3 regions of the Comamonas sp. C11 genome follow, and region 2 is predicted to be linked to each of the others. Evidence: riboswitches for the same ligand, from Rfam matches in the RefSeq annotation. Region 2 holds a riboswitch; each other region holds the start of a gene.

Evidence for each region. A riboswitch is a leader RNA that binds a small molecule or an ion and turns the genes downstream of it on or off. The one in region 2 is predicted to bind glycine.
Region 1: it holds a riboswitch for glycine, as region 2 does, so the genes downstream of both, NOX35_RS05605 (D-amino acid dehydrogenase) here and gcvT (glycine cleavage system aminomethyltransferase GcvT) in region 2, are expected to answer to the same signal.
Region 3: it holds a riboswitch for glycine, as region 2 does, so the genes downstream of both, NOX35_RS17475 (trimeric intracellular cation channel family protein) here and gcvT (glycine cleavage system aminomethyltransferase GcvT) in region 2, are expected to answer to the same signal.

What each region holds. Positions count from the first base shown of each region.
Region 1 is NZ_CP101743.1:1,225,780-1,228,039, forward strand. Features, by position in the region: gene NOX35_RS05605 (D-amino acid dehydrogenase) at 1-984, opposite strand, end outside; glycine riboswitch at 1,156-1,255, opposite strand; gene NOX35_RS05610 (amino acid permease) at 1,799-2,260, shown strand, end outside.
Region 2 is NZ_CP101743.1:2,660,638-2,662,897, reverse strand. Features, by position in the region: gene NOX35_RS12160 (MBL fold metallo-hydrolase) at 1-179, shown strand, start outside; gene NOX35_RS12155 (hypothetical protein) at 192-782, shown strand; glycine riboswitch at 871-979, shown strand; glycine riboswitch at 998-1,123, shown strand; gene gcvT (glycine cleavage system aminomethyltransferase GcvT) at 1,188-2,260, shown strand, end outside.
Region 3 is NZ_CP101743.1:3,813,814-3,816,073, reverse strand. Features, by position in the region: gene mnmC (FAD-dependent 5-carboxymethylaminomethyl-2-thiouridine(34) oxidoreductase MnmC) at 1-215, opposite strand, end outside; gene NOX35_RS17475 (trimeric intracellular cation channel family protein) at 331-996, opposite strand; glycine riboswitch at 1,049-1,168, opposite strand; glycine riboswitch at 1,182-1,274, opposite strand; gene NOX35_RS17470 (ferredoxin--NADP reductase) at 1,896-2,260, shown strand, end outside.

The DNA.
Region 1 (2,260 bases), 1.4 Mb from region 2:
GCGGATGTCCTTGTTGTAGCCGTTGAACTCCGCCGTACCGGCAACTCGGAAGCGATCGTCACCCAGGCGGCTGGTGACCAGCTTGGTCTCGTCGTCCAGCAGACTCACCACGGGGGCTGCGGCGCGGCTGGCTTCGTCCGCCAGATTGACCGTGATGGAATAGCCCTTGACCGGATAGATGTTGACGCTGTCGCCGAGCTGAGCGGCCAGGGCGCGGCTGGCCGTGCCTGCGCAGACCACCATGGCGTCGAAAGTCGAGGTCTCGGTTGCCGGACCCTGGCGCACGGTCACGCTGGCCTGTTTGCCATTGCTGCTCACCGACACGATTTCCTGACCGTAGCGGCATTGCACGCCGTGTCGCTCACAGGCAGCGGCAAGGCCGCTGGTGAACTTGTGGATGTCGCCTGTGGAGTCGCTCTCGGTGAAGTAGCCGCCATAGAAGGTTCCGGACAGGGTCGGCTCGATGGAGCGCATCTCCTGCGGTGTCACGGCGCGGCGCTCCAGCCCGCCTTTGGCCAGCAACTGGGAAACCTTGCCCGCATGTTCAAAGCCTGCTCGGTCACGGTAGATATGCAGGATGCCTTTTTGCTTCAGATCGAAGTCAATGCCTTCGCGAGCCGCCCATTCGAACAGGTGCTCGCGTGCCGCAATCGCCAGCCTGGCGGTCTCCACGGTGTTTTTCTCATAGTGGGGGATGGCAGCGAGAAACTGGCAGAACCAGGAAATCTTGTGCCAGCTGGGCTTGGGGTTGAGCAGCAGCGGAGCATCGCTCTTGAGCATCCACTTGAGGCCTTTGACAATGGTGGACCAATGGGTCCAGACCTCGGCGTTCGAGGCCGAGAGCTGGCCGCCATTGGCGAACGAGGTTTCCATGGCGGCGTAGCGCTGTTTCTCGAACAGGGTGACGGAAAATCCGCGGCGAGCGAGAGCGTAGGCGGTGGTCACGCCCGTGATGCCACCGCCGATGACGGCGATTGTCTTCATGATTCAGATTCCAGAAACGTCAAGGGTGGAGCCCGTGCGCAACATGCGCAGCGGACGCCCCCTCTGTTCTGGACCTGAGAGATTCACGAGGCATGGCCTTGCGGCGCTGCTCGCTTGCTCCTTCGGTATGCCCGGCGGACGATGACGTCCGGACATTCTTCAGAGTGTGTGAAAGCGATGCCGATCCTTTGGCCTGAGAGTTTCCGGGGCGGTTGCTCCTTCGGCGCTGCATGCGCCAAGTTTGCGCTGCAGTCTCTCTCGGCATCACCGGGCTGAGAGCCTGTGGGCAAATGTAGGAAGAACGGCGGCGCCTGGATATACGGGTTTACTAGACTTCTGCGCCAGGGCCCAGTCATGGCTGATCATGTGGAGTCCACGCTATTTGATAGCGCTTTGCGTTTATCGTTCAAGGAAATATTGAGTATTTGTCTATGAAAATGAATTTATTCAAGCGCAGTGTGCTTCTAAATTCATAGCGATAGACGCTGTCAAGTGCCGCCGAGCAGCCCCAGAGTCAGCCCCTGCATTGGCATGGCGGGCCATGGCCGGCGGTGGATTTGGGCAAAATATCGTCTTTGCCTGTCAATGGGCCCGGCGATATCACCGCTTTGCCATTGAAGCGCCCGACTGGGGTGGCTGCCGATTCAGGATGCGACTGGCCTATCCGCCATGGCGTTCTGCTGTCATGGCTTCGTTCCTTTGTCCTTGTTGCCCGCGACCGTCATGGTCGCCTTTTTGCGTTGCCTGTCGCAGCGCCTGCGGGATGGTTGGGTGTTTTGTCCGGATGGGCGCAAACCATTACAACAAGACATTTATGTCCCAACCCAACTCAAGCCAGCAGCTCGCGCCGACTGGCGATGGTGACGATAAGCAGCCCCGCTTGCACCGGGTGCTCAAGCAGCGCCACCTGAGCATGATCGCCATTGGCGGCGCCATCGGAACGGGCCTGTTTGTGGCCTCCGGCTCGGCCATCGCCCAGATCGGCCCCGGCGGAGCCGTGCTCACCTATCTTCTCATCGGCATCATGGTGTACTACATCATGACCAGCCTGGGTGAGCTGGCTGCCTTCATGCCGGTGGCCGGCTCTTTCTCTACCTATGCCTCGCGCTATGTGGATCGCGGCTTCGGCTTTGCGCTGGGCTGGAACTTCTGGTTCAGCTGGGCCGTGGTGGTGGCGGTGGACCTGGTGGCCTCGCAACTGGTCATGGCCTACTGGTTTCCCAATGTGCCGGGCATCCTCTGGAGCGGCCTGTTCCTGCTGCTGATGGTGGGGCTG
Region 2 (2,260 bases):
CCTGGTGGGACCCCTTCGAGCAGATTATGAGTCTGGGCAGGCAGCACGGCATAGAGATCGCCACGCCCATGATGGGCGAGCGCCTGGACCTGGGCGCTCCGCATGCGGGCTCGGCCTGGTGGCGCGCCTGCGCCGAGGCCGATATCAAGGAACTGGACCTGCGCCCTGCGCAACCCTGAAATGCTGCCGACATGGCCGACAATGCCCTCATGGACATTTCGCGCATTTCACACCTTGGCGCAGCCTGCGCCGCGTCACTGACCGCCTTGCTGCTCAGTGCCTGCTCCCACCTCTCCGATGGCAGTCGGACCAAGCTGCCTCCGGGCGCCGGCACCGCGAGCACGGTTTCCGAGCGGCCGGAGCCTGCGCCGGCTCCGCCATTGGACACGCAGCACAGGCGGTCACAGAGCATGGAATGGCCTGCATGGATCAAGGCAGATTGCACACCCGTCGCCCAGCTCGATCGGCAACCACAGCCACGCCGCCACACCACGCCGATCATCAGTGCCAGCTGGTTTCCTCAAGGACTGGAAACCATGGTGATCTTCCGCCTGGAGGTCACTGCTCAGGGCGAACTCGGCCGTGTGGCCTATCAGCCCGCCGATACCGATCCCCGCATCGTGAAGTCCATCATGCGCTCGCTCGAGCGCTGGAAATTCAAGCCCGGCATGCGCCAGGGCCAGGCCGTGACTGCCTGCTTCGAGCAGCCCTACCAACTGGTGTTTCCGCGCCAGGAGATCGAATCCCCAGAATCTCCGTCCTTGAATACCGAGACACGGTGAGTACACAGACCCAATCCGGACGAACTGTGCTCGAAAACCCCAAAATCCGCACGATTCGGTGGTGCAAGCCCCTTGCCCACCGCTAAAATCGCCAGCGTCAGGAGAGAGTGCCTGCAGCTGAAGCTGCACCGCACCGCCGAAGGCGCAGACCCCCACCCGGAGTCAAAACGCTCAGGCAAAAGGACTGACAAGCGCTGCAGGTGTGCAAACCTGCAGCGTCCCTTGCTGGAGAGAGATGCAGGCCGTCATTTCGTATGTGTGCCAGCATCCACCGAAGGAGCAAGCTGCCCGCGAAAACAAAGGCAGTGAATCTCTCAGGTAAAGCGGACAGCAGGGCAAGCCCGCCAAGCATGGCCCCGTCATGCATGGCCACTCATTTGGTTTTGACCACCGGAGCGCTTGCCTGTGACTGCTGCTGACACTTCTTCCGATCTGCGTTCCACACCGCTGTTTGCCCTGCACCAGAAACTGGGTGCCCGCATGGTGCCGTTTGCCGGCTACTCAATGCCCGTGCAATACCCTCAAGGCCTTATGGCCGAGCATCTGCACACGCGCAAGGCTGCCGGCCTGTTCGATGTCTCGCACATGGGCCAGTTGCTATTGCGCGGCCCCGATGCCGCCGCCGCGCTCGAATCACTGATGCCCGTCGATGTCATGGACCTGGGCCTGCACAAGCAGCGCTACGGCCTGCTGCTCGATGAACAAGGCGGAATTCTCGACGACCTGATGTTCGTCAACCGCGGCGATGATCTGTTCCTCATCGTCAACGGTGCCTGCAAAGAGGCGGATATCGCTCATATCCAGAACCGCATCGGTAGCTGCTGCGAGGTCGTCCCATTGCCCGATCGCGCCCTGCTGGCCCTGCAAGGCCCGCAAGCTGCCACAGCCCTCTCGCGCCTGATTCCTGGAGTGACGCAACTGGTCTTCATGACCGGCAACCACTTCGACTGGCAGGGCCATGCGCTCTACATCACGCGCAGCGGCTATACGGGCGAGGACGGTTTCGAAATCTCACTTCCCGGCGAAGCGGCAACAGCCTTTGCCGAAGCTGTGCTGGCCCAGCCCGAGGTGGCCCCTATCGGCCTGGGCGCGCGCAACTCGCTGCGCCTTGAAGCCGGGCTTTGCCTGTACGGCAACGACATAGACACCAGCACCACCCCGGTGGAAGCCTCGCTGAACTGGGCCATGCAGAAGGTGCGCCGCAGCGGCGGCGAGCGCGAGGGCGGCTTTCCCGGTGCGGCCATCGTGCTGGAGCAATTGCAGAACCCTCAGTCGCTGCGCCGCAAGCGCGTGGGCTTGATCGCGCTGGAGCGCATTCCCGTGCGCGAGCCCGCCGTGCTGGAAAACATGGACGGACAGCATATCGGCCACATCACCAGCGGCCTGCTCAGTCCCACGCTCAACCAGCCCGTGGCGCTGGCCTATGTCGAGCCCGACTACGCCGCCATCGATACGGAAATCTTCGCCGTGGTGCGCGG
Region 3 (2,260 bases), 1.2 Mb from region 2:
GGGCGTCTGGGGTCGGCTTTCCATGCCGACCAGGTGACGAGGAAGTTCAGTCCGAAGCCAAAGCCGGTTTCCAGAATGCGCCACTGCGCTGTATCAGCCCAGGCGGCTGGCAGCTCGCAGCCACCGAGAAAAACCTGGCGGGCCTGGTCAAGGCCGCCCAGCTCGCTGTGATAGCGATCGCCAAATCGGGTGTTGTAGGGGGTGCCATCCGGCATCCATGTGATGGGTTCAGACATGGAAAGTGAAACTACATGGGTAACGCATGGCGCAGTCTAGGTCAGAGCAGCCAAGCAAGGGCCGCCCTGCGTAGCAAGAGAGGGGGAGTCTCGATCACTCCCAGCGCTGCTGGTACGAAAAAACCGGCAGGCGCCATTTGAAACGAATGGCGGCAAGACGGAAGGCCAGACCGCCGGCAAAACACACGATGGTGCTGATATTGGGGCTGACATCCAGATAGCGCAGGCCCAGGAACATCAGGCATACGGACAGCGACACGCTCGCATACAGCTCGCGGCGGAACACCACGGGGACCTGGTTGCAGAGCACATCGCGCAAGATGCCGCCGCTGATGCCGGTAATCATGCCGGCCATGATGATGACGATGGTGGGGTAGCCCAGCTCCAGCGCGGTATTGCAGCCAATCAGCGAAAAGGCGATCAGACCCATGGCGTCCAGCAGCAGAAACACCTGCTTGAGCCTGTGCATATGGCGTGCAATCACAGTGGTCAGCAGACCGAAGCTGATGACCAGATACACATATTCAGGGTGCTGGGTCCAGCCGATGGGGTAGTGGCCCAGCACCATGTCGCGGATGGTGCCGCCGCCCAGGGCAGTGACGAAGGCGATGACGACGACACCAAAGATATCCATATTTCGCCGCCCTGCGGCGAGTGCGCCGGACATGGCTTCGGCGGTAATGGCCACCAGATAGATGACCAGCATGACGGTGAAGTTGGAGGCCTGGAACGAGTCCAGCAAAGAGACGGAAGGAAGCATGAAGGCACTTGAAAATAGACCAGCCACTCACATCGGCGGGAGTGTCCGGCTTGCCTCTCCCGCTGTCCTTTTACCTGAGAGTTGCGCATGAGCACCTTCGCGGTGGACATGCTTGCCCCTTCGGTGAGCCCTGCAGACTTGTGGTTGCGGGCTGCTCTCCAGTTGGCGATATCCGGGTCCTGTCAGACCCACCTGCGGTACTTATTGCCTGAGCGATTATGGGAGTTTGCGCCTTCGGCGGGAACCCTCGAAAGGCTCCGCTCTCCCGCAGGATGGGCGCGATTCTAGCCAGTTTCAGCGACTTTATTCGGGTTAATACCTGTATTAATGTGGTTCTGCGGCTGCCGAGCTGGGGCGCGGAGGCCCAGTCTGAACCCGCCGTGGCTCGCGCAAGTCTGCGTTTTCGTCTGTCAAGCCGCCCGCCATGACAAGCGGTGCTCTCGAAGGCTCGCTCATTCTTCAGGCGTTGACAGACTGCTTGGGGAAGACACGAACCTGTCGTGGCACGCAGAAGCGGCCCTTTGAGCCGGTACGTGGCGGCCATGCGATTCGAACAGCCGGCTTGGAGCGTAAAACAGCTGTTAAGGACAGGCGGCGTGCAGCAACTGGTGTTGGCGATTGCCGCCGCTTCGGCATGGGTCTGTGAGTGACTCAGGTCAGCCTAAAGCCGACTTGATTGCAAGCCTGAGTGGGGGGGAGTTCAAAGCTCGGTGAGAGTTTGCACTATCAAGCTGAACGGGGCTGCTTCTGGCCGAACGCGGCCATAGCAGGCTGAGGTGGTCGGTTCAATGAGAGTGCCCATTTCGACCCGTTTCTCACGGTGGGTATCGATTGACGGGAATATTTACTCCATTGGACGCATCCAATGTGTAGATCCATCGATTGCGAAGGAGTGAATCATGGGCACAGAGCACAGCAAAATCCTCGAACGCGAGGAGGTTGCGCAGGGTACGATGGCATTTCATCTCGCCAAACCGGCGGGGTTTGATTTCCGTCCTGGACAGGCGTTTGAAATCCAGCTGCCGGGCGCGGTCCCAGGGGAGAGTAAAGAGGAGCGATGTCACGCATTCTCCATTGTCAGCGCGCCACACGAGAGTGAACTAGTGTTTGCTACGAGGATGAGGGACAGCGTTTACAAACGCGCTTTGGGAGCTCTGCCTGTAGGTGCTGAGTTGGATATCGATGGACCATTTGGTTCGCTTACCTTGCACAAAAACACCGCGCGAGCGGGTGTGCTCATCGCCGGTGGGATTGGCGTGACGCC